Regions from separate parts of the Streptomyces sp. NPDC001980 genome, predicted to be linked through region 3. Evidence: riboswitches for the same ligand, from Rfam matches in the RefSeq annotation. Region 3 holds a riboswitch; each other region holds the start of a gene.
What was found. A riboswitch is a leader RNA that binds a small molecule or an ion and turns the genes downstream of it on or off. The one in region 3 is predicted to bind S-adenosylmethionine.
Positions count from the first base shown of each region.

Region 1: another riboswitch for S-adenosylmethionine. It lies ahead of ABT137_RS31045 (amino acid ABC transporter permease); the one in region 3 lies ahead of ABT137_RS37805 (aminotransferase class V-fold PLP-dependent enzyme).
Region 2: another riboswitch for S-adenosylmethionine. It lies ahead of ABT137_RS04075 (putative leader peptide); the one in region 3 lies ahead of ABT137_RS37805 (aminotransferase class V-fold PLP-dependent enzyme).

Region 1 covers NZ_JBEOYD010000024.1:21,661-31,919, forward strand. The annotation lists gene ABT137_RS31025 (putative leader peptide) at 48-143, opposite strand; gene ABT137_RS31030 (GNAT family N-acetyltransferase) at 196-942, opposite strand; gene ABT137_RS31035 (transporter substrate-binding domain-containing protein) at 991-2,016, opposite strand; gene ABT137_RS31040 (amino acid ABC transporter ATP-binding protein) at 2,076-2,864, opposite strand; gene ABT137_RS31045 (amino acid ABC transporter permease) at 2,861-3,844, opposite strand; SAM riboswitch class IV at 4,233-4,356, opposite strand; gene ABT137_RS31050 (glutathione S-transferase C-terminal domain-containing protein) at 4,434-5,306, opposite strand; gene ABT137_RS31055 (hypothetical protein) at 5,509-5,640, opposite strand; gene ABT137_RS31060 (hypothetical protein) at 5,801-6,058, shown strand; gene ABT137_RS31065 (hypothetical protein) at 6,213-7,025, shown strand; gene ABT137_RS31070 (DUF2218 domain-containing protein) at 7,027-7,365, opposite strand; gene ABT137_RS31075 (hypothetical protein) at 7,551-8,171, opposite strand; gene ABT137_RS31080 (MFS transporter) at 8,406-9,773, opposite strand; gene ABT137_RS31085 (NAD-dependent succinate-semialdehyde dehydrogenase) at 9,849-10,259, opposite strand, start outside.
Region 2 covers NZ_JBEOYD010000002.1:362,767-373,025, forward strand. The annotation lists gene ABT137_RS04065 (ABC transporter permease) at 1-539, opposite strand, end outside; gene ABT137_RS04070 (ABC transporter substrate-binding protein) at 543-2,162, opposite strand; gene ABT137_RS04075 (putative leader peptide) at 2,384-2,500, opposite strand; SAM riboswitch class IV at 2,534-2,647, opposite strand; gene ABT137_RS04080 (MFS transporter) at 2,997-4,475, shown strand; gene ABT137_RS04085 (winged helix-turn-helix domain-containing protein) at 4,485-5,225, opposite strand; gene ABT137_RS04090 (putative leader peptide) at 5,462-5,542, shown strand; gene ABT137_RS04095 (ABC transporter substrate-binding protein) at 5,706-7,343, shown strand; gene ABT137_RS04100 (ABC transporter permease) at 7,347-8,303, shown strand; gene ABT137_RS04105 (ABC transporter permease) at 8,300-9,157, shown strand; gene ABT137_RS04110 (dipeptide ABC transporter ATP-binding protein) at 9,154-10,259, shown strand, end outside.
Region 3 covers NZ_JBEOYD010000034.1:72,971-83,229, reverse strand. The annotation lists gene ABT137_RS37835 (C40 family peptidase) at 1-580, opposite strand, end outside; gene ABT137_RS37830 (C40 family peptidase) at 843-1,877, opposite strand; gene ABT137_RS37825 (NYN domain-containing protein) at 2,088-3,431, opposite strand; gene ABT137_RS37820 (hypothetical protein) at 3,472-3,711, opposite strand; gene ABT137_RS37815 (rhomboid family intramembrane serine protease) at 3,865-4,659, shown strand; gene ABT137_RS37810 (Lrp/AsnC family transcriptional regulator) at 4,656-4,937, shown strand; gene ABT137_RS37805 (aminotransferase class V-fold PLP-dependent enzyme) at 4,973-6,337, opposite strand; SAM riboswitch class IV at 6,519-6,635, opposite strand; gene trpD (anthranilate phosphoribosyltransferase) at 6,821-7,885, opposite strand; gene qcrB (cytochrome bc1 complex cytochrome b subunit) at 8,018-9,655, opposite strand; gene qcrA (cytochrome bc1 complex Rieske iron-sulfur subunit) at 9,652-10,259, opposite strand, start outside.

The DNA.
Region 1 (10,259 bases), on a different contig from region 3:
GCGAGCGCAGCGAGATGGGGGTCCCCCGGCCGAAGGCTGGGGGATGGTCAGGAACAACAGAGCGCGCCGGCCACGCGCTGCAGGTCGATGTGCGGCCGGGAGTGCAGGACGGTGCGGCGGCTGGGGCTGAGGACACGTGTCACGTCCCGCACCTCCCCGTTCTCCGGGCCTGCTCCGCGTACATCTCGTCGTGACTCACAACAGACCGGCGTTCGTGGTTGTTCCCGGGCTGCGCAGCAGCAGGGTGCGGCCGCGCAGCCGCTCGGTGAAGCCGATCGACTCGTAGAGCCGGATCGCGTTCGCGTTGCCCGGCGCCGCGTGCAGGAACGGGGTGTCGCCGCGTTCCCGGATGCCGGCCGCGACCGCGCGGACGAGGCGGGTGGCCAGGCCACGGCCCCGGTGCTCCGGGTCGGTGCAGACGGCGCTGATCTCCGTCCAGCCGGGCAGCCGCAGCCTCTCCCCCGCCATGGCGACGAGCCGTCCCCGGTGGCGGATGCCGAGATAGGCGCCCATCTCGACGGTCCGCTTGCGAAACGGGCCGGGCTCGGTACGGGCGACCAGGTCCAGCATCTCGGGCACGTCGTCCGGCCCGAGCCGTACGGCTTCGGGGGCAGGCTCGGCCCGCAGTGCCGTGTCCACGAACTGGACGCCGATCCCGCCGCCGACCACCTCCCAGCCGGGCGGTGCCACCTCGACCGGCTTGACCTTCACGGTCGTTCCCGGGCCGACGAGCGTGCGCAGGTCGGCCCAGGCGGCCGGGTCGGTGGAGTCGGCGACGGCCGCGTAGGCGTAGACGTCGTCGGGGTAGCGGGCGGCCCGGCCCATACGCTCGGCAAGGTGGGCGTGCGGGCCGGTGAGGGCCGACCAGACGGCGTTGTCGAGCGGGGACGTATCGGGTGCGAGCGGGGCCCCGCCTCCGTGGAGGTCGGTCTGGAGGGTCACGGAGGCGCGGTCCTTTCTCGCCTTGCGGTGTTGCTTCTTGACAGGTGGTCAGGAGTTGTCGAGCGGCAGTCCGGGCGGGTTGACCTCGGACTTGGCGACGGCCTCGTTGGAGAGGTTGTAGGCCTTGAGCCACTCGGCGTACTGGCCGTTCTCGATCAGGTAGTTGATGGCGTCGGCGAGCGGCTTGGCGAGGCCGCTGTCCTTCTTCGCGGTGGCCGCGATCAGGCCCTGGAGGCTGGCGCCCGCGCCGGAGTAGGTGCCCGCGGTGCGGGTGGCGTTGGGCGTGTTCGCGGTCTGCTTGTTGTGGTACGCGATGCCGGGGTTGGGGCCGAGGTAGGCGTCGATCTTGCCGCTGGACAGGGCCAGGTAGACGCTGTTGCTGTCCTGGAAGTACTTGACGGTGAGCTTCTTGCTCTCGCTCTCCAGCTTCTTCTTCCACTCCAGGAGGATCTTCTCCTGGTTGGTGCCGGCGCTCACGGAGACGGTCTTGCCGGCGAGGTTCTCGTAGTTGCCGTCGAAGTTCCAGGTGCTCTTCTTCGGCACGGTGAAGGCGAGGTTGTCCTGCCGGTAGGAGGCGAACTCGTACTTCTTCTTGCGCTCCTCGGTGTCGGTGACGTTGGAGAAGGCCACGTCGACCTTGCCGCTGTCGATACCGACGAACATGTTCTCCCAGGTGGCGTTCTGGATCTCGGGCTTGAGGCCGAAGACCGCGGCGACCAGGCGGCCGAGGTCGGGCTCGGAGCCCGTGAGGGTCTTCTGGTCACTGCCCACGAAGGCCAGCGGCGGGAACCCGGCGGGCAGGGCGCCCTCGCCGATGACCAGCTTGCCGCTCTTCTTGACGGAGTCGGGCAGTTCGGCGCTGATGGACTTGACCTCGGAGACCTTGATCGTGGTCTGGGTGGCGGCGCCGTTGGAGACCTGTCCGACGACGACCTCGCCGGTCTTCGCGGCGGCCGTGGTGGTGGCCGCGTCGCTGTCGCCCCCGCAGGCGGCGAGCCCGGTGGCGAGGGAGGCGACGGCGGTCGCCGCGGTGATGCCTCTGAGCAGGCTGCGTCGGGTGAGGAGCGTGGGCATGGCTGTCCTTCGTGTTGCGGTGAAAGGTGCGGTGAAAGGTGCAGTGAAAGGGGGGTGGTTCAGAGGACCTTGCTGAGGAAGTCCCTGGTCCGCTCGTGGCGCGGGTTGTCGAGAACCTCGGAGGGCGGGCCCTGCTCGACGATCCGGCCACCGTCGATGAAGACGACCCGGTCGGCGATCTCGCGGGCGAAGCCGATCTCGTGGGTGACGATGACGAGGGTGGTGCCGCTGGTCGCCAGGTCCTTGATGACGGCGAGGACCTCACCGACGAGTTCGGGGTCCAGGGCGGAGGTGGGCTCGTCGAAGAGGATCACGCCGGGGCGCAGGGCGAGCGCGCGGGCGATGGCCACGCGCTGCTGCTGGCCGCCGGAGAGCTGCCGGGGGTAGGCGCCGACGCGCTCGCCGAGGCCGACCCGCTCCAGGAGTTCCTTGGCCAGGGCCTGGGCCGCGGGCTTGCTGAGCTTCCCGGTGGCGGCCGGGGCGGCGGCCACGTTGTCCAGCACGGTCAGGTGCGGGAAGAGGTTGAAGTTCTGGAAGACGAAGCCGATCCGGCCGCGCTGGGCCAGGATGGCGCGCTCGCTCAGTTCCTTCAGCCGGTCGCCGTGCCGCTTCACGCCGATCGGCTCGCCGTTGATGCTGACGTGGCCGCGCTCGGGCTTCTCCAGGTGGTTGATCACCCTGAGGAGGGTGGACTTGCCGGAGCCGGACGGGCCGAGGACGACGGTGACCTCGCCGGGGCGGATGGTCAGGTCGATGCCGTCGAGGACGCGGTGGGTGCCGTACCACTTGTGGACGCCGTGGATCTCCAGGGCGGCGGGGGCCGTCTCCAGGGTGTCGGTGGTGGTCATACCGCGGCCTCCCGGCGGATGCGGGCGCGCAGGTCGGTGAGGCCGGCGCGGAGTTTCTGGAGGGGGGTCGGGGGCAGCGTGCGGGTGGCGCCGCGGGCGTAGTACCGCTCCACGTAGAACTGGATCACGGAGACGACGCTGGTCAGGATCAGGTACCAGACGGTCACCACGAGGAGCAGCGGCACGATGTCCCCGGGGTAGGTGGAGCCCATGCTCTGGGCGGAGCCGAACAGGTCGAGCAGCGAGACGTAGAAGACCAGCGAGGTGCTCTTGATCAGGCCGATCAGCTGGTTGACGTAGTTCGGGGTGATCGACCTGAGCGCCTGCGGGAACACGATCTTCCGGAACTGGTAGCCCTTGGGCAGACCGAGTGCGGCGGCCGCCTCGTGCTGGCCCTGGTCCACGGAGAGGATGCCGCCGCGGACCACCTCGGCCGCGTAGGCGGCCTCGTTGAGGCTGAGGCCGATGACGGCGACGACCATGTCGGTGGCGAGCTTCGACTCGTCGAAGGAGAAGAAGGCGGGCCCGAAGGGGACGCCGACGCTCAACGTCTTGTACAGGGCGCTGAAGTTGTAGAGGAACAGCAGGACCACGATGAGCGGGATGGAACGCAGCGCCCACACGTAGGTCCAGCTGACCGCGCGCAGCACGGGGCTCTTCGAGAGCCGGGCCAGGGCGAGCAGGATGCCGCCGAGGAGGCCCAGCACCGCACTGTAGGCGGTGACTTCGAGGGTGATGACCAGACCGTCGAGAATCGTCGGCCGGAGGAACCAGTAGCCGAAGCGGTCCCACTGGTAGAAGGGGTTGGTCACCAGTCCGTGCACGAACTGGACGGCCAGGACCAGGACGACGGCGGTGGCGATCCACCGTCCCGGCCTGCGCAGCGGAAGAACGCGCTGTGCCGCGAGGGTTTCTGACGGTTCGTCGGCGGCGGGGGGTGCCTCGGGGGCGGCGATCGTGGCGCCTGGGGGTTCACTCATGGCGGGCTCCGGCGGAGTCGGACACCCACGTGTCCCACGGCGGGGGCCGCGCACCGGGCCGCGTTCGGGCACGGCGCGGTGCGCGGGGGCGCGCGGGGCACGGGGCTGGGCGGACGGCGGCACACCGGACGGCCGGTGTTTCGACGGGGACGCTGGGGTGCGGAGCTGCGGGAAACCGGCGGGAAGGCCTGGTCAGACCCGGCAGCGGGCACAGCCCGGTGCGGTACACGCGCTACACAGGGCGCTGTTGACACGGAGCAGGTCGACGGCACGGTCGGCGACGAGCGGGCTCGGGTACGGGCGTACGCAGCCCTCGGCGCGGCGCTGGGCCGTCCTGGAAGCTGCGTACATGTCCGTCACCTGTCACTGTCGTGCCGGCCCCGGGGGGGCCTCGCGCTTACCGAATCGTCGCTTGCCGAAACGTCGTCGGTCCGGTCGTCACCTGGGGCACCCCACCGCGATGCGAGGGTTGCCGGTCAGCAAGCCAGGGCTTGATGCTGACGCTCATGACCGTTCTGGTCCGTAAGTAACGCAGTTGCCCGAACGAATGTCAACGCCTGTCCGACTGGCGAAACGGTTCGGGCCGCTCTCACCTGCGCGGAGAGCCGGGAGCGTCCGCCGCGTGGCCCGCCCAGTCCAGGATCTGGACGGCCGCGCCGGCGGCCTCCAGGCCCTGGCAACGGCCGTGGTGGCGGCGGGCGATGCCGTCGAGGTCGAGGTGGGTGCCGAAGGCCGGGTGGGCGGCCAGCCGTCGGGCATAGGCCCACAGCACCGGGTGGCCGGCGATGGCGTGCACGGCGGCGGCGTCCAGGTGGTTGCGGTGCACGGTGTCGAGTTGCACCAGCGTCACCCACAACTCGATGTCGGCGGCCGTGAGTTGCCCGCCGACCAGGAACTCGACCCCGGTCAGCCGGCGCTCCAGCTCGTCCAGGGCGGCGAGCAGCACCTCCAGCGCCTCCGGGTCGCCGCCCGCACGCCCGGCGCGCTGTGCGGCCTGCTCGATGTCCTCGGCGCACAGCCGCTCGACGGCCTCGATCTCGGCCTCGGCACCGCACGGGTAGAGCCGGGCGACGCCGTCACCGAAGTGCTGGTCCAGGTCGCGCAGGATGTCCCGGCTGTGGGTGCTGACGATACGGCCGGACCAGCCGTCGCTGAACACCGGCGCGAGGGCCGGTCCCGAGTAGCGGTGCGCGCTGGCCTCGTACAGCGGGCGCAGTACCGCGTGGCTGCCGTCGGGACAGTCCGGGACGGCGGGCAGGAAGGTGACCGGACAACAGTCGTCCAGGGCCAGCAGGCTGTGGCCGACGGCGATCCGGAGGCCGTCGGGACACGCGGTGGACAGGTGCAGCCGGTAGCGGCGCGGCACGGCGTAGTGGCCGCTGCGCGCGTCGCGGCCGATGCGGCCCCGGAAGGCGGGGGCGGTGCGGACGGACGGCAGGGCGGCGAGTGGAGTGATGGACATGCGTCTCCCCGGAGGCGGGCGGGCGCGCGGACGTACGCGCGGCGGAAGCGTTCGTCGGTGGGTTCTCGGCGAGCGGTGGCCCGGTGAGCCGTGGCTCTGCGAGCGGTGGCCCGGTGAGCCGTGGCTCTGCGAGCGGTGGCTCGGCGGGCCGTGGTGAGTCCCGGCAGGTGGGCGCCCGGCTCGTACGGCCGGGATCGGTCGCTCAGCTTCTGCGGCCGGTGGCGCCGCACATCCGCAGCAGGTCGATGTGGCGGCGGGAGGTGAGCAGGGGAGCTGTCCAGGGCGCGGGGCTCTCGCGGCGCTGTCTGCCGGTGAGCGTGCGCAGGCGACCCATCTTTCCCTACCTTTTCACTAGGATTACCACCTGGAGTGTCGATCGGCCTCCGCCCGGCGTCAAGGGGGCGTCCACGCCTGGGACACCCGGCCCCGACTTGCCGCCGGCGGGCAGGAGCGGTGCGCTGGTGGCGGAGGCCGAGTGACAGGAGCCGGAGCCCATGCACGAGCCCCCGGGTCCCGGGCCGGTGCCGGGTGCCGTGCCCGAGACCTTCGCGTTCCGCTGCGGGCGGTGCGGCCACGGCTGGGAGGCCACCTTCCAAGCGGTGTTCTTCACCGACCCGGTCGCCGATCCGGAGCTGCAGACCACCCTGGAGTACGTCGACGAGGCCGGCCGGGCCGTGCCGTCGCCGCTCACGGACGCGGTGTGCCCGCGCTGCGGCAGTCGGCGGGTGCGGATCACGGCGGCCGGGTCATGACGCTCACCCGAATGGCACGTGCGGGTGGTCGGTGCTCGTGGCCGGTGGTGGCGTGGAGGGACGCACCGACGTCGTCCGGCGTCGTCCGGCGGAAGGGGCGCGCACCGGCGCCGTCCGCCCAGTGACGTACCGCGTTCCCGAGGAGGCAGTCGCGATGACCCGTCCGTCCCGACCCGCGCGTGTGCTCGCCACGGCCCTGGCGGCGGGGACCCTGCTCGCCACGGCGGTGGCCTGTTCGGACGGCAGCGGCTCCCCCGAGGCCGCGGCCGTCTCCCCCGCCGCCGAGCGCTCCCCGGCCCCGTCGCGCACTCCCACCCTCACCGGCCCCGGGGCGCAGGCCGCGCTGATCACGCCGGCCGACATCGAGGACGACTGGCAGCTGGCCAACGACGCCGCCACCTGGCGCAACCAGATGCTGGTCGGGAAGGTCGACGTCGCCGACTTCCTCACCGCCAAGTCCGACGCGGCCGACTGCCAGCGGCTGCTGGACAGCCTCTACTCCGACACCCTGCTGGGCCGCGCCACCGGCGCCTCCGGGCTGCGCGGCTTCACCTCGGAGGACTCCCGGCTGCTGTACCAGGTGGGGGACTACGGCCAGGCCGCCATGGACGCCACCATCAAGTGGCTGAAGAACCTCCCCACGGAGTGCAACCAGTTCTCGGCCACCGCCTCGGACGGCAGCAAGCGGACCGTGCAGGTCGTCGAGTACAAGGAGCCGCCCAAGGCGGGCGACGCGCTGGCGGCGCTCACGGTCACCGTCCAGGGCACCTCGAACGGGCAGCCCGCCACGACCACCCTGGACGTCGCGGTGCTGCGCGTCGGCGCCTCCGGGGCCGCGGTCACCAACGGCGGCCTCTCGGGCGCCGACCACGACAGCACCGCCCTGGCCGTGCAGAACGGCGCCAAGCGCCTCAAGGAAGTGCTGTCCGGCAAGACCCCGGCACCGCTGCCGAGCCAGTTCGACTAGATCAATGGGGCATCGGCTCCTCGGAGTTGCGCTGAGTGGTGCCCGGCTCCCCGTTGTCGCGGTGCCAGGCGACGACGAGTTCGTCACGGGTGCCGAAACGGACCAGGTGCCGGCCGACGACACCTTCCAGGACGTCGAGGTTCTCGGGGTCCGTCTCCACGGTCAGCAGCAGAGCGCCCTCGGTCGCGGTGAGGGTGCCGGTGCCGTTCTGGAAGACGATGCCGCCGGTGCCCGCCTCCTCGTCCCAGCTGGTCTGCGAGCGGCGGCCGAGGTGCGAGGCGAGCTGCTTGGCGTAACGGGCGGGGCGGTCGGTGGGAACGCGGGCTTCGGAGCGGGCCATCTGGGACTCCCGGTGGTGCGGGGCGGGCATGCGGTGACGCGGTCACGCTACGTCGGGGCACGGGGTCCGGTGCCGTACCCGGGGCCGCAAACTATGCATGCCGGTCCTGTCACCTGACGCCGTCGGAAACCGTGGCACCCGCCCGGAAACCCTCCCCGCAACCGCAACCGGCGGTCCACTCGCGACTACTCGTACCCGACGACCTTGAAGTCCTGGTCGACGAAGACGTGGTGCGGCCAGTTGACGCTGATGTTGTGCACCTCGTACTCGCCGTCGTCCAGTTGCACGACACGGTCGTTGACACCGCCGGGGACGACGGTCTGCGCGGCCTTGACGGCCTTGTCCGCCGTAACTCCGCTGATGATCGTGCCTTCGCCCTCGGTGTAGTCCGGGATCCGGCCGACCGACTTCGCCGGTGACGGGGTTCCCTGCTGGAAGGGGATCACCCCCGCCGCTTCGGCGGCCGCCACCCCGCCGTCGCCGTGGCGTTGCACGACGACCCGGGACGGGGTGATGGTCGCGCTGTCCACCGTCCCCAGGACGAGCACACTGGCGCCCGCCCGCACGGCCGCGGCGGAGCTGCCGACGGTCTTCGTCGCCGGGGTCTCGGCCACGGTCACCTCGACGCCCGTCGCCGTCGACATGGTGAAACCCGACGCGGATGTGGAGTCGACGATGCCGGTCGACCCGCCCTCGGCCGGACCGGACGCGGGGGCCGCCGAGGCGGTCGTGCCGCCCAGGGTGACGGCCATCAGCGCACCGGTCAGCCCGGTGGCCACGATCCATTTCCTGCTGTGCGCGGTCATGGTGACACTTCCTTCGCGTGGGGGAACTGCCAACGAGCTTGCGATCCGTTCCTTTCGACGTGCTCATCCGCGCCTTAAGACATCCTGAGATTTGGACTGGACCAACCCTCGCGTTGCCTGGTTTCGGCACGCTCACCTTGACGCACTTTCGCGTCACGCCACCGTCTGAGACGGACGGGAGGCCCCGCGGGCGCTCGCGCGCGGGGCCTCCGTATGGGGTTGTCGAGACGGGTGTCAGCCGTTCGCCGGCCCGCGCGCCGCCCGCGCCGCCTGCGCGAGGTCCAGGTCCGTGGTCTCCGGGGCCAGGAACTGGGAGACCAGGCCGCCGAGTGCGAGCACCCCGGCGCCGACGAGGAGCACGAACTCGACTCCGAACCGGTCGAGGCCCATCGGCAGCAGGAAGGTGCCGACGGCCGCGCCGACCCTGCTCATCGCGGTGGCGAAGCCGACGCCCGTGGCGCGCAGGGAGGTGGGGAACACCTCCAGCGGGTAGACGGCGGTGAGCGCGCTGGACGCCGCGTTGAGGAAGATGAAGAAGAGGAAGCCGCCCACGATGACGGGCGTCGAGTGCGGCCACACCGCGACCAGCGCCAGGCAGACGGCGGTGATCCAGAACGGCGGGATCAGCAGCCGGCGGCGGCCGATGCGGTCCACGACCAGGCAGCCGGCCGTGACACCGGCGACCGCGGTGAACGAGTAGACGAGCAACGCCGCGACCGCGTTGTCGCCCATGTCGAGGGCGTCGAAGACCTGCGTCCAGAACGTGCCGATGGCGAAGTACGGCAGCACCAGGGCCGCCCAGAAGACGCTCGCGAACACCGTGCTGCGAAGGTGGTCCTTGCTGAACAGCGCCCAGAACCCGTCCTGTCCGGTCGCGCTCCGCTCGTCGAGTTCGGCGTCGACGTCGATCTCGATGCCGTACCTCTCGATCAGCGCCTCGGCCTCCTCCCGGCGGCCCTTGCTCAGCAGCCAGCGCGCCGACTCGGGGATGCCGCCCCGCAGCGACACGCACACCACCGCGATGACAGCGCTGCTGGCCAGGGACCAGCGCCAGCCGCCGTCGACGTCCGCGAACAGGGCGCCGACGACCGTGGCGAGTGCGTAGCCGACGTACCAGCTGATCTCCAGGCTCGCCAGCAATCGGCCCCGGCCCTGCTTCGGGGCGTACTCGGACAGGAGCGGGGCACCGATGGCGTACTCGCCGCCGATCGCGACCCCCATCAGCAGCCGGATCAGGAAGAGCTGGAGCCCGTCGGTGACGAAGAACTGGAGGACCGAGCCGACCAGGAAGATCAGCATGTCGGCGAGGAACACCGGGCGGCGGCCGAAACGGTCGGCGAGCCGGCCGAAGAGCGGGCCGCCGATGAAGATGCCGATCAGCGGGGAGGCGCCGACCAGTCCCTCCATGAGGGTGGAGAGGTGCAGGTCGGCGGTGAGTGCGGTCATCGCCATACCGATGCCGCCGATGATGTACCCGTCGATGCCCTCGCCTATCTGGGTGGCGAGCTTCAGCTTCGTCTGCAGGCGGCGGCGTTCGCGGGCGCGGTCGGCGGACACTTCCGGAGTGCCGGGCGGTTGCTGGGTCGCAGGCGTCATTGCCATGAGCGGTCCTCGGGGTGAGCGGGTGAGCGGTGAGCGGTGAGCGGGCGGGGACGGGAAGAGGTTCGAAGGGGCCGGTCAGAGGGGCCAGTCGAGGGCGATGTACTGCGTCTCCAGGAAGGCCTCGATGCCCTCGCGGCCGCCTTCCCGGCCGAGGCCGGACTGCTTGACGCCGCCGAAGGGCGCGGCGGGGTCGGAGAGCAGGCCGCGGTTGACGCCGACCATGCCGGCCTCCAGGCGTTCGGCGAGGCGCAGGGCGCGGCCGACGTCGCGGGAGTAGACGTACGAGGCCAGGCCGTGGACGGTGGCGTTGGCGCGGGTGAGCATCTCGTCCTCGTCGGTGAAGGTGGTGAGCGGCGCGACGGGGCCGAAGACCTCCTCGTGCAGGATGCGGGCGTCGTCGGGGACGTCGACGAGGACGGTCGCGGGGTGGAAGTGGCCGGGTCCGTCCGGGACGTCGCCCTGGACGGCGATCCGGGCGCCGCGCGC
Region 2 (10,259 bases), on a different contig from region 3:
AGCACCAACCCCTTCAGCCCGTCGTTGCCGAACGCCGGGAACCAGTGCAGCTTGAACGAGAACGCCTCGACCAGCAACAGCCCCACCCAGAACGTCGGGACCGACACCCCCAGCGGGGGCAGCGACAGCAGCAGCTGCCGCAGCCACCGCCGCGAGGTGTACGTCGCCACCACCGCGAGGCCGCCGCCGAGGACCACCGCCAGCAGCAGCGCGGCCCCGGTCAGCTGGAGCGTCTGCGGCAGCGCGTCGGCCAGGGTGGAGGTCACCGGGCGGCCGGTGGAGACCGCGTTGCCGAAGTCCCCGCGCACCGCCCGGCCCAGATACTCGGCGTACTGCACCAGCACCGGCTTGTCGAAGCCGTACTCGTGCCGCAGCTTGGCGAGTTGGGCGGGATCCGTCTGACCCGAGTCCATCCCGGCACCTGCCATCGCGGAGACCGGGTCACCGGGCAGGAAGTCCAGTACCAGGAACGACACCGTGTAGGCCGCCCACAGCACTCCGACCGCCTGCGCCAGCCGTTTGATCAGATAGCGGCGCATGCGCTAGCCGATCCAGGTGTCGTGCAGTTGGACGCGGCTGCCGGAGTCGAATGTCAGGTCGTGCACCTTGTTCGAGACGCCCAGCTGGGTCTGGAGCTCCACCACCGGGACGTCGTACGCGTTCCGCACGATCACCTGCTGTGCCTCGCCGACCAGTTGCTTGCGCTTCGCGGTGTCCGTGGCCGCGGCCTGCGCGGACAGCGCCGTGTCCAGCGAACTGGCGGGGAAGTGGTAGAAGTTGGCCAGCTGAGTGGAGAAGGAGCTGCGCAGGATGTCCGGGTCGGCGCGGGTCGCGTTCCCCCACACCACGTCGAAGTCACCGGACTGGAGCGTCGTGGCGAACTGGGTGACCGGCAGTTGCTTGAGCACCACGTCGATCCCGACGGCCTTGAGCTGCTGCTGGACCAGCTCCAGCGCGGGCTGGTTGGTGGCCGCGTTGGGGAACCAGCTGATGGTCAGGGTCAGCTTCTTGCCGTCCTTGGTGCGGATGCCGTCGCTGCCCGCCTTCCAACCGGCCTGATCCAGAAGGGACTTGGCCTTGGCCGTGTCGAGGGCGAGGTCCGAGGAGAGATCGGTGTAGTCGGGTGTGGTGTGCGCCAGGATGCTGGTCGCCGGCTGGGTGCCGGTCGGGAAGACGGTGTCGGCGATCTGCTTCCGGTCGATGGCGGCCGAGATCGCCTGACGGACCTTCGTGTCCTTCAGCAGGGGCCGCGCGTTGTTGAGCCCCAGACCGAAGGCCACACCGGGGTTGGCCCGGCTCTGGAGGGTGACCTGGCCGCCCTTGAGGGCCGCCTCGTTGGCCTTGCCGACGCTGCTGATCGCGTCCACCTGCCCGGACTGGAGACTGCCGGCCCGCACCCCCGCCTCGGGCACGACCTTGAACACCAGCTTGTCCAGGTAGGCCTCGCCCTTCTTCGACCACAGCGAGGAGCCCCAGTCGTACCCGGTGCGCTTGGCCAGGGTGACCGACTGGTTCTGCACGTACTGCTTGAGTACGAACGGCCCGGACCCGACCACCCCGTCGCTGCACTTCTGCTGCGGGCTCTTCTTGACGCTCGCCGAGGACTCGATCCCCAGCGAGTGGGTCGAAGTCGCCTGGAGGAACTGGGCGTTGGGCTGCTTGAAGGTCACCTTGACGGTGAGCGGGTCGACCACGGTGGTGCTCTTGACGCCGCTCAGGTAGCCCTCGGCGAGGGTGCCCAGGGTGCCGAGCTGCGGCACCGCGTCGAAGTTGTCCTTGACCACCTGCGCGGTCAGCTTCGAGCCGTCGCTGAAGGTGACCCCGGACCGCAGGTGGAACGTGAACGTCGTCGCGTCGGAGCTGATGTCCCAGCTCTTGGCGAGCCACGGCACGATCTTGCCGGTCTTCGGGTCCTGGTCGGTCAGGGAGTCCACGGTCTGGCGCACCGAGTAGATGGTGTCGTTGCTGGCGACCTGCTGCGGATCCACGCAGCCGGCGTCGGATCCCACCGCGAAGGTCAGGGTGCCGCCGGACTTCGCCTGGCCGCTTCCGCCGCCGGAGCCGTCGTCGCCCGAACCGCACGCGGTCAGCAGGACGCTGGTGGTCAGGAGCGCGGCCAGGGGCGCCCATCGGGAGGGTCTGAAATCCGGAAGTGCAGTCACGGAGGGCTATCTCCTACTCGTGTCACCGAGGCACGACCGCGCACGGATGCGCGGAGGCATGACGGTGTGTGCGGCCCGGGCGGATCGACTCCGGCCGGGGATGCGCTGTGCAGACAGGGGGTTGTCATGCGGACGACGCCGGGAACCGGCGGCGAGGGGGAAGAACGGCGCGAAGGGGCCGGGGCCGGTGACGGGATGTCAGCCGGCGGCAGCCGGGCCGGTCAGGCCCGACAGAGGCAGCTGGTCGAGCGCTTCAAGTCGATGTGGCGCCGGCGCGAGAGCCGGGAGTACGCCGTGGCGTCGGTGGGGGAGGCAGCAGAGTCATCGCTGTGCCGCATGTCGAACCTCCCCGTCTCCGGCCCCGGTCACGGGCCACGCGCTTGCGGGAGTCATCGGTGACCCCGCCGGGCTTTCACCTGGAGCACCCCGCCGCGCGGGAGGGTTGCCGGTCAGCGAGCCAGGGCTTGACGCTGACACTCAATGCCGTTGGTGATGCTACGGATCGATTTTGTCGTACGTCAATGCCGCAACGTGACGCTCTGTTCGGGAGAACGGGGTCGTCTCACGTGCCGGGACGGATGGTGGACGCACCTTGTTCCGTGTGCTTTGATCCGGCCATGGAGACCGCAGGTCAGGCACGCACCGTGCTGCTCGACCCGTTCTGGGCGGGCCGCCGCGCCGACCAGTTCGACCAGACCTGTCGCTGACCACTCGCTCCCCATTCCCCTGCGCGTTCGCCTCCGCCGCGCCGCGTCCTCACCTGGATCCGGACCGGCGTCGCAGGCATCCCGCGACGCGTCCGCGTCCAGCCCCCGCCCGCTCGGAAAGAGCCGCATGGTCGTCAACAGCACTGCCCCGAAGGGGGTGTTCGCCGCGCTACGGGTCCGTGACTACCGGATCTACTGGAGCACCGGCCTGGTGTCCAACATCGGCAGCGCCATGCAGGGTGTCGCGCTGGACTGGTTCGTCCTGACGCTCACCCACAGCGGGACCGCGCTCGGCTGGGTCGCCGGACTCCAGTTCGCCCCCGTGCTGCTGTTCGGCCTGTGGGGCGGGGTCGTCGCCGACCGGTACGACCGCCGGACCCTGCTGCTGTGGACGCAGACGCTGTACGCGGTCCAGGCACTGCTCCTGACGGTCATCGTGTTCTCCGGCCATGCCGCGCTGTGGCTGCTGTACGTCCTGTCCTTCGCGCTCGGCTGCGTGTTCACGGTGGAGAACCCGGCGCGGCTGTCCTTCGTCACCGAACTGGTCGGCCGGGCCCTGATCCCGAAGGCGGCGGGCCTGAACATCCTGTCCCTGAACGCCGCCCGCCTGATCGGCCCGGCGATCGCCGGTGTGCTGATCGGGGCGATCGGCACCGGGTGGGTCTTCGCCCTCAACGCCGTGTCCTTCACCGTCGTCCTCGCCGGTCTGCTGTCGATCCGGCCGCGGGTGCGGAAGACGCGTCCCGTCTCCCGGCCACCGTGGACAGGGGCGGGTGCGGAGGGGCTGCGCTATGTGGCGGCCCGGCCCGAACTCGTCGGCGTGTTCACCATCTTCGGCCTGGCCGCCACCTTCGCGGTCAACTTCCCCACCACGCTGACCCTGTTCGCCGGGCGCGTCTTCGACGTCGGCTCCCGGGGACTCGGCCTCATGAACACCGCACTGGCCGTCGGCACCGTCGCAGGGACGGTCGCCGCCACGCGCGGTGTCTCGCCCCGGGTGCGGACGGTCGTCGTCGGCGCGCTGCTGTTCGGCGGTTTCGAGGCACTGGCCGCGGTCATGCCCACGTACCCGGCCTTCCTTGCCCTGCTGCTGCCCGCCGGCCTCACGTTGATGACGTTGAACACGGCGGTGAGCGCCTTCGTCCAGTCGGAGGTGAGCGACGCCATGCGCGGCCGGGTGATGGCGGTCTACACGGTGATCTCCATGGGCGGGAGTCCGGTCGGCGCCCCCGTCATCGGCTGGATCTCCCAGCAGGCGGGGGTGCGCTGGGGGCTGGGCGTGGGTGCGGCCACCGCCGTGCTGGCCGCGCTCGGCGTGGGGCTGTGGCTGTGGCTGTCGGGAACGGTACGCCCGGTGCCTGCCTCGGCCACGCAGCCCGTCCCGGCCGCGCCGCACGTCCCCCGATCCGCGTCGGCGTCTGCGGCGGCGTCGACCTGCCGCTCGCCGTCCCCGGTCACCCGCCTTCTCGCGAACCGTCCACCGGAGGAGCGCCCCATGACTGACCGTCACACCGGCCGGTCAGACCCCACGTCGTCGACAAGCTCGTCCCGGAACTGCGAAGCCGCGGGATCCACCGTGCCGAGTACCAGGGTACGACCCACGTGACCCGTGCCGTCAGCCGCTCTCGGCCGGTGCCGGTGTGGCGCGCAGCCGGAAGCCGACGCCTCGCTCCGTCGTCAGCAGAGCAGCGGCACGCGGGCCCAGCTTGCGGCGGATGCGGTGGATGTGCAGGTCGACGGAGCGGCTCCGGCTGCCCGCCCATTCCCCCAGGCCCGAGCGCAGGTCCTCCCGGGTGATGACCCTGCCGTTGCCGCGCAGCAGGGCGGTCAGCAGCCGGAACTCCAACGGGGTCAGCGCGACGGGAGCGCCGTCCACCAGCATGCGCTGCCCGCCCGGGTCGAGGCTGATCGGGGACGGGGCGGCGGCCACGTAGGAGCCGGGCAGCGTGCCGCCGGGCACCACCGGCAGGCCCGCGGCGCGCCAGGCCTCGTAGCCGCCGACGATGTCGGTGGCGCGCACCAGCCCGAGATCGTGCAGCCCCGCGGCGGCCATGCTCGACATGTAGCCCTGCGAGCACATGATGATCGCGCGCAGGGAGTGGTCGGCGGCCTCCTCGATACGCCAGGCACTGCACGGGTCCAGCCGCCACTCCAGCACGTTCCGGTCCATGACGAGAGAACTGGGGATCTCGCCCTCGGCGCGCCGCACCATGTCCGCGCGGACGTCCACCAGCAGCGCGCCGTCGGCGAGTTCGCGGGCCGCGTCCAATGGCGTCAGCCGCCGCAGCCGGGCCCGGGCGCGGACCAGCAACTCGTCGATCGACGAGTGAGCGGTGTCAGGCGAGCGGTCCGACATCCCTTCGGATCGCCTGTGCGCCGGTGACTGCATGGCGAGCAACTCCCGTGTCGTGCCTCGGAGACGGCCGGTGGTCGTCGGAACCGTGACGGCGACAGCCGGCGGCAGGGCGCGAAAGCACGCGGTGGGAGTCGGTCATGCCGGAAGTCTACGGGCGGAGTTTTGCGGCGGAGTTTCTCGATTCTGAAACAGATCCCGCATTGTCTGCCGCCGAACTGCGCTGTTATCAATGAGTCGTGACCGCGAACACGCTGCTGACCCGGAGGATCCACGTGGATCTGCTGCGCGTCGGCACGTGCGTCTGTCCGCAGCGCTGAGGCACCCGGCCGAGCGCACCGCGCCGGCCTTCTGACGGCCCTCGGCTGCACGCTTCTTCACCTTCCACCTCTCTTCACCCTTCACCCTGCTGCCAGCACCGCACACGCCCGCGTACAGCTCCCCCAGGTTGTGCCGTGCCGTCGGTCATTCCCTGGAGAACCCATGCCTGCATCCGACGCCGACGCGCTGCCCCGGCACTGGCAGGACGTCCTGCCCGTCGTCCGCACCCGTCGTGGCTTCCTCACCCTGACCGGCGGCGGCGCCCTGGCCGCCCTGCTCGCGGCCTGCGCGCCGAGTGCCACGGACGACGCGTCGACCGGGACGACGGCGTCGGCCACCGGCCCGGCCAAGCACGGCGGCACACTGCGCGTGGGCGCTCCGCCACCGCCCACCGCCCTCGACCCGGTCACGGCGTACGACGGCACCGCCATCGCCCTCTACCAGTTGGTGGCCGAGTACCTGGTCTGGCTCGACAAGGACTTCAAGCTGGTGCCGCGGCTGGCCACGAAGTGGACCTCGGACACGACCGGCCGCAAGTGGACCTTCACCCTGCGCAAGGGGGTCACCTTCTCCGACGGCACGAAGCTCGACGCCGCCACCGTGAAGGCGTCCTTCGACCGGCTGCTCGACCCGAAGAGCAAGTCGGCCGCCCTGTCCGCCTTCGACACCGTCCTCAAGCCGGGCGGCGTGACCACCCAGGGCGACGCGACCGTCGTCTTCACCCTCGAACGGCCCTTCTCCGACTTTCCGTACCTGGTCTCGGCCGGCAACTACAACGCGGTGATCCTGAAGACGGACTACGCAGGCGACTTCACCAAGCACGGCATCGGCACGGGCCCCTTCTCCCTCACGTCGTACGACGTCTCCACGGGTGCCGCCTTCGTCCGCAACCCGACGTACTGGGACAGCCCCAAGCCCTACCTCGACGGCGTGGACGTCAGGTTCTACGCCGACGACCAGGCCGACCTCGTGGCCCTCCAGTCCGGTGACATCGACGCCCAGTTCCTCAGCAGACCCGCCCTCGTCGAACCCCTGGGGAACAGCGGGGGCATCACCGTCGACAAGGTCAGGGGCACCGGAGTCACCGTGCTCACCCTGCGCGTCGACAAGGCGCCCTTCGATCGCAAGGAGGTCCGCCAGGCCGTCGCCTACGGCCTCGACCGGCCCGCCGTGCGGCAGGCCGCGGGCAGCGGACTCGGCGACCTCGGCAACGACCATCTGTTCGCGCCGCTGTTCCCGGCCGCCCCCACCGACATCGCGCAGCGCGCCAAGGACAGGGCGAAGGTCACCGAACTCCTCAAGGCGGCCGGCCTGACGAGCCTGCGCTTCACCCTCACCTTCGACCCGCCCAACAAGGACTTCGCGGTCACCGTCCAGAGCCAGCTGAAGGAGGTCGGCATCACCGTCGACCTCGACCAGCGCTCCTCGAAGGAGTTCTACGGCGGCGACCAGGCCAAGGACACGCCGTGGCTGTTCACCACCGCCAACCTGGTCGGCTGGGCGGGCCGGGCCGTGCCGAGCCAGTTCATCATCCCCATGGTGAAGAGCAACGGCGTCTGGAACGGCTCCAAGTACGCCAACAAGGCCCTCGACGCGGCCGCCGAGGCCTACGACGCCGCCACCAGCGACGCCGAGCGCCGCAAGCAGGCGGAGATCATCGCCGAGGCCCTGCACGAGGACGTGCCGATCGTCATCGCGTACTGGAGCGGAGCGGCGCGCGCCTACAACAGCGGCAGGTTCCGCGGCGTCCAGGCGCACCCCAGCCAGTACGTCGACTTCACCACCGTCTCCCGGGTCTGAACCATGACCCGGTTTCTGCTCCGCCGCCTCGCCGCCGTCCCCCTGACCCTGCTGGCGGTCTCCCTCCTGGTCTTCCTCGCCACCCAGGTGCTGCCCGGTGACGTCGCCCGCACGGTACTGGGCCGGGAGGCCACGGACGGTTCGCTGCGCGCCCTCGACCACGAACTCGGCCTGGACCGGCCGCTCGTCGTCCAGTACGGGAGCTGGCTCGGGCACTTCGTCACCGGTGACTGGGGGACCTCGTACACGCTGCACGTGCCGGTGCGCGGGCTGCTCCTGGAACGGCTCGGGCACTCGCTGTTCCTGGCGGCCTTCGCGTTCGTGCTGCTGGTGCCGGTCGCGCTGACGCTCGGGCTGATCGCGGGGCTGTACCACGGCCGGGTACTGGACCGGGCGATCACCGCCACGACCCTGGCGCTGGGCGCCACACCGGAGTTCGTCACCGGGGTCGTCCTGCTGGTGGTGTTCTCCGTGCAGCTGCGCTGGCTGCCCGCGTCGGCGCAGACCCGGCCCGGGGCCGACGGCCTGGGACAGACCCTGTGGCATCTGCTGCTGCCGGCCATCTCGCTGGTGCTGGTGTGCACCGGTTACGTCGCCCGGCACGTGCGTGCCAGCACCATCGCCGTCGTCGAGGGTCCCTACGTACGCGCGGTGCGGCTGCGAGGGGCCGGCCCGGCCCGGATCGTCGTCCGGCACGTGCTGCGCAACGCCACGGTGCCGGCCACCAGCGCCCTCGGCGTGCAGCTCCAGTACATGCTCGGCGGCATCGTCGTGGTCGAACTGCTCTTCAACTACCCGGGAGCCGGCGCCCTGTTGCTGCAGTCAGCGCAGGACAAGGACCTGCCGACGCTCCAGGCGAGCGCCCTGGTGCTGGGCGCCCTCTACATGCTGGTCGTGCTCCTCGCCGACCTCGTCCACCGGTTGCTGGATCCGCGCATTCGGCTCGGGGGTGTGTCGTGAGCACCGTGCCGATCGCCCTGCGGCCGCTGGGACGACTGCGACGGCTGGGAAGACTGCCCGCCGCCTCCGCCGTGGGGGCCGCCGTGATCGTGCTGTGGACGGGGGTCGCCCTGTTCTGGCCGCACCTGGTGCCGTACGCACCCGACGTGCAGCGCCCACAGGACCGGTTCCTGTCGCCGGGCGCGGAACACTGGCTGGGCACCGACCAGTTCGGCCGTGACGTGTTCTCCCGCACCCTCGCCGGGGCCCGTCCCGTGCTGGAGGTGGCGCCGGCCGCGACCGCGCTGGCCGTCCTCGCCGGCACCGTGATCGGGCTGCTCACGGGCGGGGTGGGCGGCTGGCTGGACGACGTGGTGATGCGCATCGTCGACGCCGTCGTGGTCTTTCCGGCCGTCATCGCCGCGGTGCTGTTCGTGGCCTTCCTGGGCCGCTCGACGCCGGTACTCGTGTGCGTCGTCGCGACCGCTCTCACCACGCTGGTCGCGCGCAGCGTACGGGCGGCGACGCTCGTGGAGCGGGGGAAGCCGTACGTCGAGGCGGCCCGGCTGCGCGGCGAGCCCCTGTGGTCACTGCTCGGCCGCGAGATCCTGCCCAACGTCCGCTCCACGGTGTACGTCGAGGCGACCTCACGGCTCGGCGACGCCGTGTTCGCCGCCGCGACCCTCTCCTTCCTCGGCCTCGGCCAGCCACCCGGCTCACCGGAGTGGGGCGCGGCCGTCGCCGACAACCGGGTGTGGCTGAACAACGCGCCGTGGACGGTCCTCGCGCCCGCCCTGGCGATCGTCTCCCTGGTGGTCGGGGTGGCCCTGGTCGCGGACACGTCACGGCGGGCGGCGGGAGGCGCGGTCGCATGAGCACGGACGAACGGAGGCTTGTCGCCGAGAGGTCGAGCACGGACGAACAGGGGCTCGTCGTCGAGGGGCTGAGCACCGCGTACGACTCCGCCCAGGTCCTGTACGACGTGTCGTTCACTGTCGCCCCCGGCGAGATCTTCGGCCTGGTCGGCGAGTCGGGCTGCGGCAAGTCGAGCCTGGCCTACGCGCTGGCCGGCCACTTCGCGCCGGGCGGGCGGGTGCTCGGCGGCGGTGTGCGGCTGGACGGCACCGACGTACTGGCCCTGGGCGGGCGGGGGTTGCGGGAGTGGCGGGCCTCCCGGCTCGCCTTCGTGCATCAGGACGCGGCGGGATCCCTGGACCCGACGATGCGGGTCGGAAAGCAACTGGCCGAGGTCCTGCGCGCGCGTGGTCTGTCCCGCCGGGAGAGTGCCGAACGCGCCGTCGAACTCCTGCGCACGGTACGGCTGCCCGACCCCGAGCGGCTCGTGCACCGCTACCCGCACCAGTTGTCCGGCGGCCAGCAGCAGCGTGTCGTGATCGCCGCCGCCCTCGCCGCACAGCCGCGGTTGCTGATCCTCGACGAGCCGACGACGGGGCTCGACGCCTCCGTCGAGCACGAAGTGCTGGTCCTGCTCAAGGAGTTGCGCGGCCGGCTCGACGCGGCAGTGGTGTTCGTCAGCCACGACCTCGGCCTGATCGGCCGCATGTGCGACCGCGTGGGCGTGCTGTACGCGGGACGCCTCGTCGAGACCGGCCGGGTCGGTGAGGTCCTGGCCTCGCCCGCCCATCCGTACACCACGGGCCTGCTGGCGGCCGTCCCGGTCCTCGGCGTCACGCGGCGGGAGCGCCCGCTGCGACCCCTGCCCGGCCGGCTGCCGCTGCCGGGCGAGACCACGACCGGCTGTGCCTTCGCGCCACGCTGCGCGCTGGCCGAGGACGCCTGCCGGGCCGCCGAACCCCCGTTGGACGCCGAGGCCGTTGCGGGCCGGTCGGTGCGCTGTCTGCACCCGGCGGAGGCCACGGTGGAGGTCGGTGCGGGGACGGGGAGTGAAGGGCGGCGACAGACGCCTGCCGCCCTCGTCGAAGTGCGGGATCTCGTACGGCGGTTCGGGCACACCGT
Region 3 (10,259 bases):
CGTTGAGCAGCCGCCGGGCCTTGGCGAGCTTCCGCTCCACGACGGCCTTGTGGGAGGCGACCGCCTTGCGGCTCTTCTCCAGCTCGACGAGGTTCCCGGCGGCCTCGGCGCGCTCCTGGGCGAGTTCGCGCATCGCCGCCTGGAGCCGCCTGAGCTGCCCGGCCTGGCGGGCGTCGACGCGGTCGAGGAGGGAGGCCCGGTCGAGGTAGTCCTGCGGGTCGTCGGAGAACAGCAGGGCCACGGTGGGGTCCATACCGCCGGAGCGGTACTGGGCGCCGGCGAGCGAACCCAGCGCCTCCCGCAAAGTGTTGATGCGCTCCTGCTGGCGGGCGATGCGGTCCTGGGAGTCGTTCACCTCGCGGCGCAGCGCACCGGCCCGCTCGTCGGCCTTGTCGTAGGCCTGGGTCGCCTCCTCGGCCTGCCGGTACAGCCGGTCCACCTCGGCACGGGTGTCGGCGTGCGGGGCGGCGCTCGCCGGTACGGCACCGAGCGCGGCGGCCGCGGCCGACAGCACGCAGATTGCGGCACCGGCGCCCCGGTTGAACCCGGACGACGATGCGAGACGGCGATGAGACCCCACGGCGGTCCTTCTGCTGGCGGACAGGTACCGCTTCCTCCGGCGCGGGGACGGGGGTGCCCCGGCGCCGGAGGAAACGCGCCCGACAGTAGCCGCGTGACCACACCCCGGCCAAAGACCTCGGCGGCCACACAACGTGACGCCCCGCCGCTGACGCAGGTCACCGGCGGGGCGTGGAGTCAGTTCCGGTTGCCGCGATTCGCCCGTTCGGGCGCCACGGCAAGTTGATCTTCGGCCGTACGGGTGTCGCGGTAACCCGGTGGAGTCAGATCCGGACGCCGAACTCGAAGGTCATGTCGCTCATCGCCTCGTAGCGCACGACGGCACCGGTGTGCGGGGCGTGCAGCACCTGGCCGTTGCCGGCGTACAGGCCGACGTGGTGGTAGTCGCCGTAGAAGATGACCAGGTCGCCGACCTTGAGGTCGCTCTCGCTGTAGATGCGGGTGCCGGCGTTGGCCTGCGCCTCGGAGGTGCGCGGGATGGTGACGCCGGCCTGGGCGTAGGCCCAGGAGGTCAGGCCCGAGCAGTCGAAGGAGGACGGGCCGGAGGCGCCGTAGACGTACGGCGAGCCGATCACGGACTGGGCGGCGGCGAAGGCGCTGGCGGCCCGGCCGGAGGCGGAGCCCGTGTTGCCGAGGTCCACGCGCGAGGAGGCGCGGCTGGCGGCCTGGGCCTGCTCGGCGTCGAGCGCCGCCTTCTCCTTGGCCGTCAGGGTGTTGAGCAGCTTCTGCGCGTCGGCGAGCTTGCCCTGGACGGCCGACTTCTGCTTGGCCAGCTCGGTGCGGGTGGCAGAGAGGTCCTTGAGCTTGTCGGAGGCCTCTGCCCGCTCCTGGGCGAGTTCGCGCTGTTTGTCCTGAATCTTCTTCAGGGCCTCGACCTGCTGGCTGCTCAACTGGTCGAGCGTGGACGCCTTGTCGAGGTAGTCGTCCGGATCGGACGAGAGGAAGAGCTGGACCGACGGGTCGATGCCACCCGAGCGGTACTGCGCGGTGGCCAGCGAACCGAGGCTGTCCCGCAGCTTGTTGAGGTCTTCCTGACCACGGGCCACGTTGTCCTGGATCGTGGATATTTCCTTCTGCAGCTTCTGCTGCTTGTCCTTGGCCCCGTCGAGCTTCTCGGTGGCCTGCTCGGCCTCCTCGTAGAGCTTGTCGACCTTCGCCTTGACCTCGTCCTTGGTCAGCTTCTCGCTGGGTGCCGCGTTGGCGGCGTTGGCGCTGAGGACTACGGCGGCGGCCGCTGCGGTGGTGAGCACGGTCACGCGCGCACGGCTCGGCTGCTTGGGTCGACGATGGGACGCCACGGAGACGGGCTCCTTCGTTTGAGTGATCACCCGTGTGGAGGTTCGAGCCCAGACCCTAGTGACCTACCTGTGATCAGTTCAAACCCAGCAGCGAAAAAAGTGGTCACGCAACGCACTCTTTGCACATAACTCACGAGCAGTAATGCACGATTGACGCTACGTTGCGTGACGGTTCGGTCAATTCGGGCATTGCATATGCGGGTTGCACGTTCAGGACAGTCGCTTCAGAAGCATCGCAGAAGCGACCGGACGGGCCCCCGCCTTCGCGACCCCGTCGGCGACCTCGCGATCGGTCGAGGCGACGATCACCGGACGGCCCGGCGGCTCGGCGCGCACCAGCTGGCGGATCAACTCGTCGGCGGTGACACCGGGCTTGGAGAAGAGGACGCGGACCCCGCGCGGCGGGGCGAGCAGCACCGGCGCGGCCAGCTCGGCGCCGTCGAAGACACAGGTGACCTCGGCGCCGGTCTGGGCGGCGAGCTGGGAGAGCTGGCCGAGCAGCCGCAGCCGCTGCTTCTCCAGCGGCATCTGCGGATAGCCGGTCTTGGTCACGTTGTAGCCGTCGACGACCAAGTGCGCCTGGGGCAGGGCGAGCAGCTGGTTGAGGATCGCCGGGTCGTGCTCGGACAGTGCGCGCGCCGCGATGTCCTTCGGGGTCATTCGTCCCGGTTCGACCGCGTCCACGGTCTCGGCGGGCCGCACCGAGACCGGCGGCAGGGCAAGCTCCCGGCGCAGCCCCTGGGCCGCGTCGAGGACGGTGTCGAGCAGCAGCCGCAGCCGCATGTCCTCGACGCTGCGCCCCTCCCGGGCGGCCCGGCGGCTGGCCTCCAGGGCCGCCTCGGCCTCGCCGAGCCGGGCCTTGAGCCGCCGGCTCTCGCTCTCCGCGGCGGACACCAGGGACTGCCCCTCGGCCCGCCCCGCCTCCATCTCGGCCTGCAGCTTGCGCAGCGCCGCCTCGCCGCGCTTCACGTCGCTCAGCGCGGCCCGCAGCTTGCGATGAAGCGATTCCGCTTCCCTCTTGGCCGCGTCCAGCTCGGCGCGCAGCCGCTCCGTCTCGGACCGGGTCAGCTCCCGGGCCCGGTCCAGTTCCTCGCGCAGCCGCTCCAGTTCGGCCCGGCTCTCCTCGTCGGCCCGCTCGGCGTCGGCCCGCTGGGCCTCCTCGCCGGCCGCCGCCACGAGCTTCACCCAGCCCGTGGGGCGCAGCACATAGGCCGCGGCCGCCACGTCGAGCGGGTCCGCGGCCGGGGGCGGGGAGCCGGAGTCCAGGGCGCCGGCCAGTTCCGGCTGGGCCTCTCTCAGCTTCTCCCCGATCCGCTGCCGGAAGAGGGTGTCCGTCTCCAGCGCGGCCGCCATCGCGTTCCCCGCGAACTTGGCCCGGCGATTCGGGGCAAAGCGGGCGTACTGTCGCAGCTGTGCGGGCAGTTCGGCGACGGTCAGCCCGCCGAACCCGTCCGACACGATCTGTACGACACGCCGTCGCACACCGTCGGGCAACGGACGGTCAAGCACCTCGGCGGTGCCGTCGCCCGGCCCCCCGCCTGTGGTCTCCACCATCCGTCACACCCCATCACCTGTACGGGGCCGGCTCCCGGTCTCAGGAGTCGGCGCCCGGCCTGTCCACGAGTTCCACCTGGTCCACCGCGTTGCACCAGCGGCAGCGCACCGACTCGATGGTCTCACTGACCACCTCGCGCTCCTCGACCTTCGGCTCACCGGCAAGGTCGAGGTGGACGTACTCGACCACCTTCGACGAGCGGGTCACGTCGAAGCGGGTGAGGTTGCCGCAGAGGGTGCAGCGCCACCGCGTCGTGGCGGTCGGCAGGGGAACCGTCATCGTGGCTTGTTCGCTTCCTTCTAGTGTCCGTGACGCGCCGTCCGGACGCGTGTGGCTCGTAACCCTACGGCCTGGCGGGTACTCGACGCCGCCCTCTCCATGGCGGCGAGGCGATCTGCACCACTGCGTCCGGTTACGCCATGCTCTATGTCCATGATCGGCAACTGGAACACGACGGCGGCCCGGACCCGGCGGAGCCTGCGGGGCACGTCCGCGCCCATGACGTACACCCTGATCGCCGTGTGCTGCCTGATCTTCGTACTCGGCCCCGCCTCCGGCTTCACCCCGTCCTACGGCACCGGAGAGGCCCTGGCGACCGCCCAGCGGGCGTATTTCCGGCACTGGGGGGTGGTGCCCGCCGACCTGTTCGACGGTCCGGCACGGGAGGCGCTCACCCCGGCCACGGCGCTGTTCATCCACGGCAGCTGGGTGCACCTGCTCGGCAACATGCTCTTCCTCTTCGTCTTCGGGGCGATGACCGAGGAACGGATGGGCCGCGTGGAGTTCACCCTCTTCTACATCGGCTGCGGCTATCTCGCGCTGCTCGGCTACGCGGTCGCCAACGCCACGTCCCCGCAGTCGCTGGTAGGCGCGTCCGGGGCGATCTCGGCGGTCCTCGGAGCGTTCCTGTACCTGTTCCCCAACGCCCGCGTGACCAGTCTCCTCCCCTTCCTCTTCTTCCTCCCGCTCCGCTTCCCGGCCTGGGTGGTCCTCCCGTTCTGGGCGGCCCTCCAGTGGCTGGCCCTGAACCAGGCCCCCTCCGGCCCCGGCGTGGCCTACCTCGCCCACCTGGTCGGCTTCGGACTCGGGTTCGGCTACGCGTGGGTCCGGTACGGAAAAAGGAAAGGCGCGAAGCGCGGCCCCGGAAGGGCGGTGGTGGGCGACGGGCGGGCGACTAAAGTGAGAAGCGCCCCAGCTCCGGCACCCGAGGGAGAGAACCAGCCGTGATCACCGCGATCGTCCTCATCAAGACCAGCGTGGACCGGATCCCCGAGATCGCGGAACAGATCGCCGCACTGGAGAGCGTCAGCGAGGTCTTCTCCGTCACCGGTACGTACGACCTGATCGCCATGGTCCGGGTGCGCGAGCACGAGGACCTGGCCGAGGTGATCCCGGGCCGGATCAGCAAGATCCAGGGCGTGGAGGGCACGGACACGCACGTCGCGTTCCGCACGTACTCCCAGCACGACCTGGAGGCGGCGTTCGCGATCGGGCTGGACAACTAGAAGGGGCGCTCACCGGAGCGCCCCTTTCAGGCAAGTCAGCTCACCGCCGGGACGCAGCGGCCGTCCTCCGTGCGGTACGACCACTTCGCGCCGTCGGTCACCAGTTCCCGTACCGCCGTCACGAAACGCTCGACGTGCTCGTCCGGCGTCCCCGCGCCGAAGCTCACGCGGATGGCGTTGAGGGACTTCTCGCCCGGTGCCGCCTCCGGTGCCCCGCACTCGCCCTGGGTCTGCGGGTCGGAGCCCAGCAGGGTCCTGACCAGCGGGTGGGCGCAGAAGAGGCCGTCGCGGACGCCGATGCCGTAATCGGCGGAGAGGGCGGCGGCGAAGTGCGAGCTGTTCCAGCCGTCCACCACGAAGCTGATCACGCCGACGCGCGGGGCGTCGTCGCCGAAGAGGGAGAGGACCCGGACCTCCGGGATCTCGGCCAGCCCGGCCCGCACCTTCTCGACCAGGTGCTGCTCGCGGGTGACCAGTGTGTCGAATCCGGCCTCGGTGAGCGCCTTGCAGGCGGAGGCGATGGAGTAGGCGCCGATGACGTTCGGGGAGCCCGCCTCGTGCCGCGCCGCGCTCTCGTGCCACTCCACGGCCACTCCCCCGTCCTCGCGCCGGGTGACCTTGCGGCTGGCGCCGCCGCCCGCGAGGTACGGCTCGGCCGCCTGCAGCCAGTCGGCGCGGCCGGCCAGGACGCCGGAGCCGAAGGGGGCGTACAGCTTGTGGCCGGAGAAGGCGACCCAGTCGACGTCCAGGTCCCGGACGGAGACGGGGTGGTGCGGGGCCAGCTGGGCGGCGTCCAGGACGATCCGGGCGCCGTGCGCGTGCGCGGCGGCCGCGAGCTCCCGTACCGGCCACAGCTCGCCGGTGACGTTGGACGCGCCGGTGACGCAGACCAGGGCCGGGCCGTACGGGTCCCGGTCGGCGAGGGCGCGCTCCAGGGTCTCGACGGCCTGCCGCGGGGTGCGGGGCGCGTTGAGGTAGGTGACGCGGGCGTCCTGCCACGGCAGCAGGGAGGCGTGGTGCTCGGTCTCGAAGACGAAGACCTGGCAGTCGGCGGGGAGAGCACGGGCCAGGAGGTTCAGGGAGTCCGTCGTCGAACGGGTGAAGACCAGCTGGTCGTCGGGGCGGCAGTCGAGGAACTCTGCGACGGTCCGGCGGGCGTTCTCGAAGAGGTCCGTGGAGAGCTGGGAGAGGTAGCCGGCGCCGCGGTGGACGCTGCCGTAGTAGGGCGCGTACGCCGCCACGTCGTCCCAGACCCGCTGGAGGGCGGGGGCGCTGGCCGCGTAGTCGAGGGCGGCGTAGGTGACCTCGCCGCCGGTGACGAGCGGGACGGTGACATCCCGCCCCAGAACGGGCAAGGGGGCACAAACGGACTGGGCGGAGGCAACGGTGGAGACGGACATGGCGGAACTCCCGTGAGAGGCGAGGCGGAATCACCGCGCGAGCGCGCGGACGACCGCGGCTCCAGCACGGAGAAAGAGAAAAAGGGGATGCAAAGGGATGCGGAGGCGGGGCTCTGCGGCCCTATCGCATTCGCTTGCTCACGGGAGACTCCTCGACGACCAGGACCCCTGGTGTCCGAGGGGTCCGCGCTTGCCGTAGACCTCGCTGCCTACGGCCTGGTCTTCACCCGGGGCACCCCGCCACGGACGGAGGGTTGCCGGACAGTCGGCCGGGGCCTCATGACTGTCACTCATGACCTGGGAAGAAACGTAGGTGAAGTGATCGCGGCCGCGCAACTCCTGTCCGGATGACGGGACGGGGGTGTTTCCCCTTTCTCCGCCGCAGCGGCGACCAGCCGCGACGGCGCGGCTGGGGTCCCCCACGCCCTTGAGGCAGTGGGGGAGGTGCCGTACCGCGCCTCAGCCCCCTGACCGCGCCCGCCCCTACCTGTTCGTCGCCGCCGCCCAGCGCTCAAGGGCCCGCTTGGCGGCGCCCGAGTCGATCGACTCCGCCGCCTTGTCCATGCCGGCGCGGAGTTGCTCCGCCAGGGTGCCCGTGCCCGGGTCCAGGGCCACCAGGGCCGCCGCCGAGTTCAGCAGCACCGCGTCCCGTACCGGCCCCTGCTCGCCGTCCAGCAGCCTGCGGGCGACCTCCGCGTTGTACGACGGGTCGCCGCCCCGCAGCGCTTCCACGGGGACCAGACCGATGCCGACGTCACGGGGGTCGAAGGTCTCCTCCGTGACCTTGCCGTCGCGGACGATCCAGACGTGGGACGTCGCGGTCGTCGTCAGTTCGTCGAGGCCGTCGTCGCCGCGGAAGACGAGGGAGGAGTTGCCGCGCTCCGCGAAGACGCCCGCGACGACCGGGGCCATCCGCGGGTCCGCGACGCCGACCGCCTGGGCGCGCACCTGCGCGGGGTTGGTCAGCGGGCCGAGGATGTTGAAGACCGTGCGGATGCCCAGCTGGCCGCGCGCGGCACCCGCGTGGCGCAGCGCCGGGTGGAACTTGATGGCGAAGCAGAAGGTGATGCCGGCCTCCTCGGCGACCTCGGCGACCCGCTGCGGGGTCAGGTCGAGGTTGACGCCGAGCTTCTCCAGGACGTCGGAGGCCCCGGACGCGGAGGACGCGGCCCGGTTGCCGTGCTTGACGACCTTCGCGCCGGTGCCGGCCACCACGAGCGCCGACATCGTGGAGATGTTCACCGTCTTGGCGCCGTCGCCGCCGGTGCCGACGATGTCGACCGTGCGGCCCGGCACCTCGATGACGTTGGCGTGCGCGTACATCGTGCGGACCAGGCCGTTGATCTCGTCGACCGTCTCGCCCTTGGCCCGCAGGGCGACGACGAAGCCGGCGATCTGGGCGTCGGTCGCCTGGCCGCGCATGATCTGGTCCATCGCCCAGGCCGTCGCGTCCGCGCTCTGGTCCTGGCCGTACAGCAGCGCGTTCAGTACCTCGGGCCAGGAACGGCCCGCCGCGGTGTCGCCTCCAGCGGGGGTCACAGCGCTCATAAAGCCGCTCCTGATCGTCGTACGGGCAACAGAGGTTCTCAGGCCTACCCTATCCAGCTCCGAGCACGGCGAAGGGCCCCCGTCCGTACACCGGACGGGGGCCCTTCGGCTGTGGCGTGGCGACGCGGTGGATCAGTGGTGGCCGTGGCCGCTCGTGATCTCCTTGTACTCCTCGACAGTCGGCTTCGGGATCTGGTTGTCCTCGCCGTAGTAGGCGTTGCTCAGCTTGGCGCGGAGCTTCTCGGAGCCCTTGATCTTGCGCTCGACACCGTTCTCGTCGACCGCCGGGCCGACCTGGGCCGGCTCGTACTGGTGGTGCGCCGTGAGGGTGTGCAGCTGCTCCTGCGAGAGCGGCTCGTGGACCTCGATGAACTCACCGTGTGGCAGCCGCTTGATGATGCCGGTCTCGCGACCGTGCAGCACCTTCTCGCGGTCCCGGCGCTGCAGGCCGAGGCAGATCCGCTTGGTGACGAGGAACGCGATCACCGGTCCGGCGAAGAAGAAGATCCGGACGAACCAGGTCACGTCGTTGATCGACAGATGGAAGTGGGTGGCGATGAGGTCGTTGCCACCACCGATCAGGCCGATCATGTACACGGTCACCCAGGCGACACCGAACCCGGTACGGGTCGGGGCGTTGCGCGGGCGGTCCAGGATGTGGTGCTCGCTCTTGTCGCCGGTGACCCAGGACTCGATGAACGGGTAGAGCGCGATCGCGCCCAGCACCAGACCGAACAGGACCAGCGGGATGAAGACGCCCAGGACCAGGGTGTGGCCCCAGAAGTTGATCTCCCAGCCCGGCATGTAACGGATCAGACCCTCGGCGAAGCCCATGTACCAGTCGGGCTGGGCGCCGGTGGACACCTGGTCCGGACGGTAGGGGCCCATGGCCCAGATCGGGTTGATCTGGGTGGTCGCCGCGATGGCCGCGATGACACCGAAGACCAGGAAGAAGAAGCCTCCGGCCTTGGCCATGTAGACCGGCAGCAGCGGCATGCCGACGACGTTCTTCTCGGACTTTCCGGGACCCGCGAACTGCGTGTGCTTGTGGTAGAAGACCAGGATCAGGTGGCCCACCACCAGGCCGAGCATGATGCCCGGCAGCAGCAGGATGTGGATCGAGTAGAACCGCCCCACGAAGTCGTGGCCGGGGAACTCGCCGCCGAAGAGGAAGTACGAGATGTACGTGCCGACGATCGGCATCGACAGGATGGCGCCCTCGGTGAAGCGGACACCGGTGCCGGAGAGCAGGTCGTCCGGGAGCGAGTAACCGGTGAAGCCGGTGAACATGCCCAGGACGAACAGCAGGAAGCCGAACAGCCAGTTGATCTCACGCGGCTTGCGGAACGCGCCGGTGAAGAACACGCGCATCATGTGCACGAACATGCCGGCGAGGAAGATCAGCGCGGCCCAGTGGTGGATCTGCCGGATGAGCAGACCACCGCGCACGTCGAAGGAGATGTGCAGGGTCGAGCTGAACGCCTCGGACATCAGCTGTCCCTGGAGCGGGACGTAGCTGCCGTGGTACACCACCTCGTTCATCGACGGGTGGAAGAACAGCGTCAGATACACACCCGTCAGGATGATGATGATGAAGCTGTACAGGCACACTTCGCCCAACATGAACGACCAGTGGTCGGGGAAGATCTTGCGCATGTTGGACTTGGCCAGGGAGTAGATCCCGAGCCGTCCGTCGGCCCAGTCGGCGACACGCTCGCCGGCCGGCGCCGTCCCGCGTTCGCGGGACTCGGTGTTCTCTGTAGTGCTCATCCGCGCTCCCAGAAGGCAGGACCGACGGGCTCGTCGAAGTCGCCGAGCGCCTGGAGGTAGCCCTCCTCGCTCACGCCGATGCGCAGCTGCGGCAGGGCGTGGCCGGCCGGGCCGAAGATCACTCGGGCTCCGTCGGAGAGGTCGAAGGTGGACTGGTGGCACGGGCAGAGCACGTGGTGGGTCTGCTGCTCGTACAGCGAGATCGGGCAGCCCACGTGGGTGCAGATCTTCGAGTAGGCCACGATGCCCTCGTGGGACCACTCCAGCTCGCGCTTGTCCTTGATGTTGTCCGGCTGCAGCCGGATGATCATCAGGGCCGCCTTCGCCATCACGTTCTGGAAGTCCTCCTGGGACTCCTCGACGCCCTCGGGCTTGGCGAAGGTCAGCGAGCCGACGGCGACGTCGGAGGGACGCAGCGGCTCGTTGGTGTTCATGTTGACGAGCAGCTTGCCCTTCGACCACACCGTGTGGCGCAGCGAGGTGCCGGGCAGCGGGCCGAGGTCGCGCAGCAGCACGACGCCGGAGAGCGGGACCAGGGTCAGCGCGCCGAACATCGTGGTGCGGATCAGCTTGCGCCGGCCGATCGCCGACTCCTTCGCGCCCT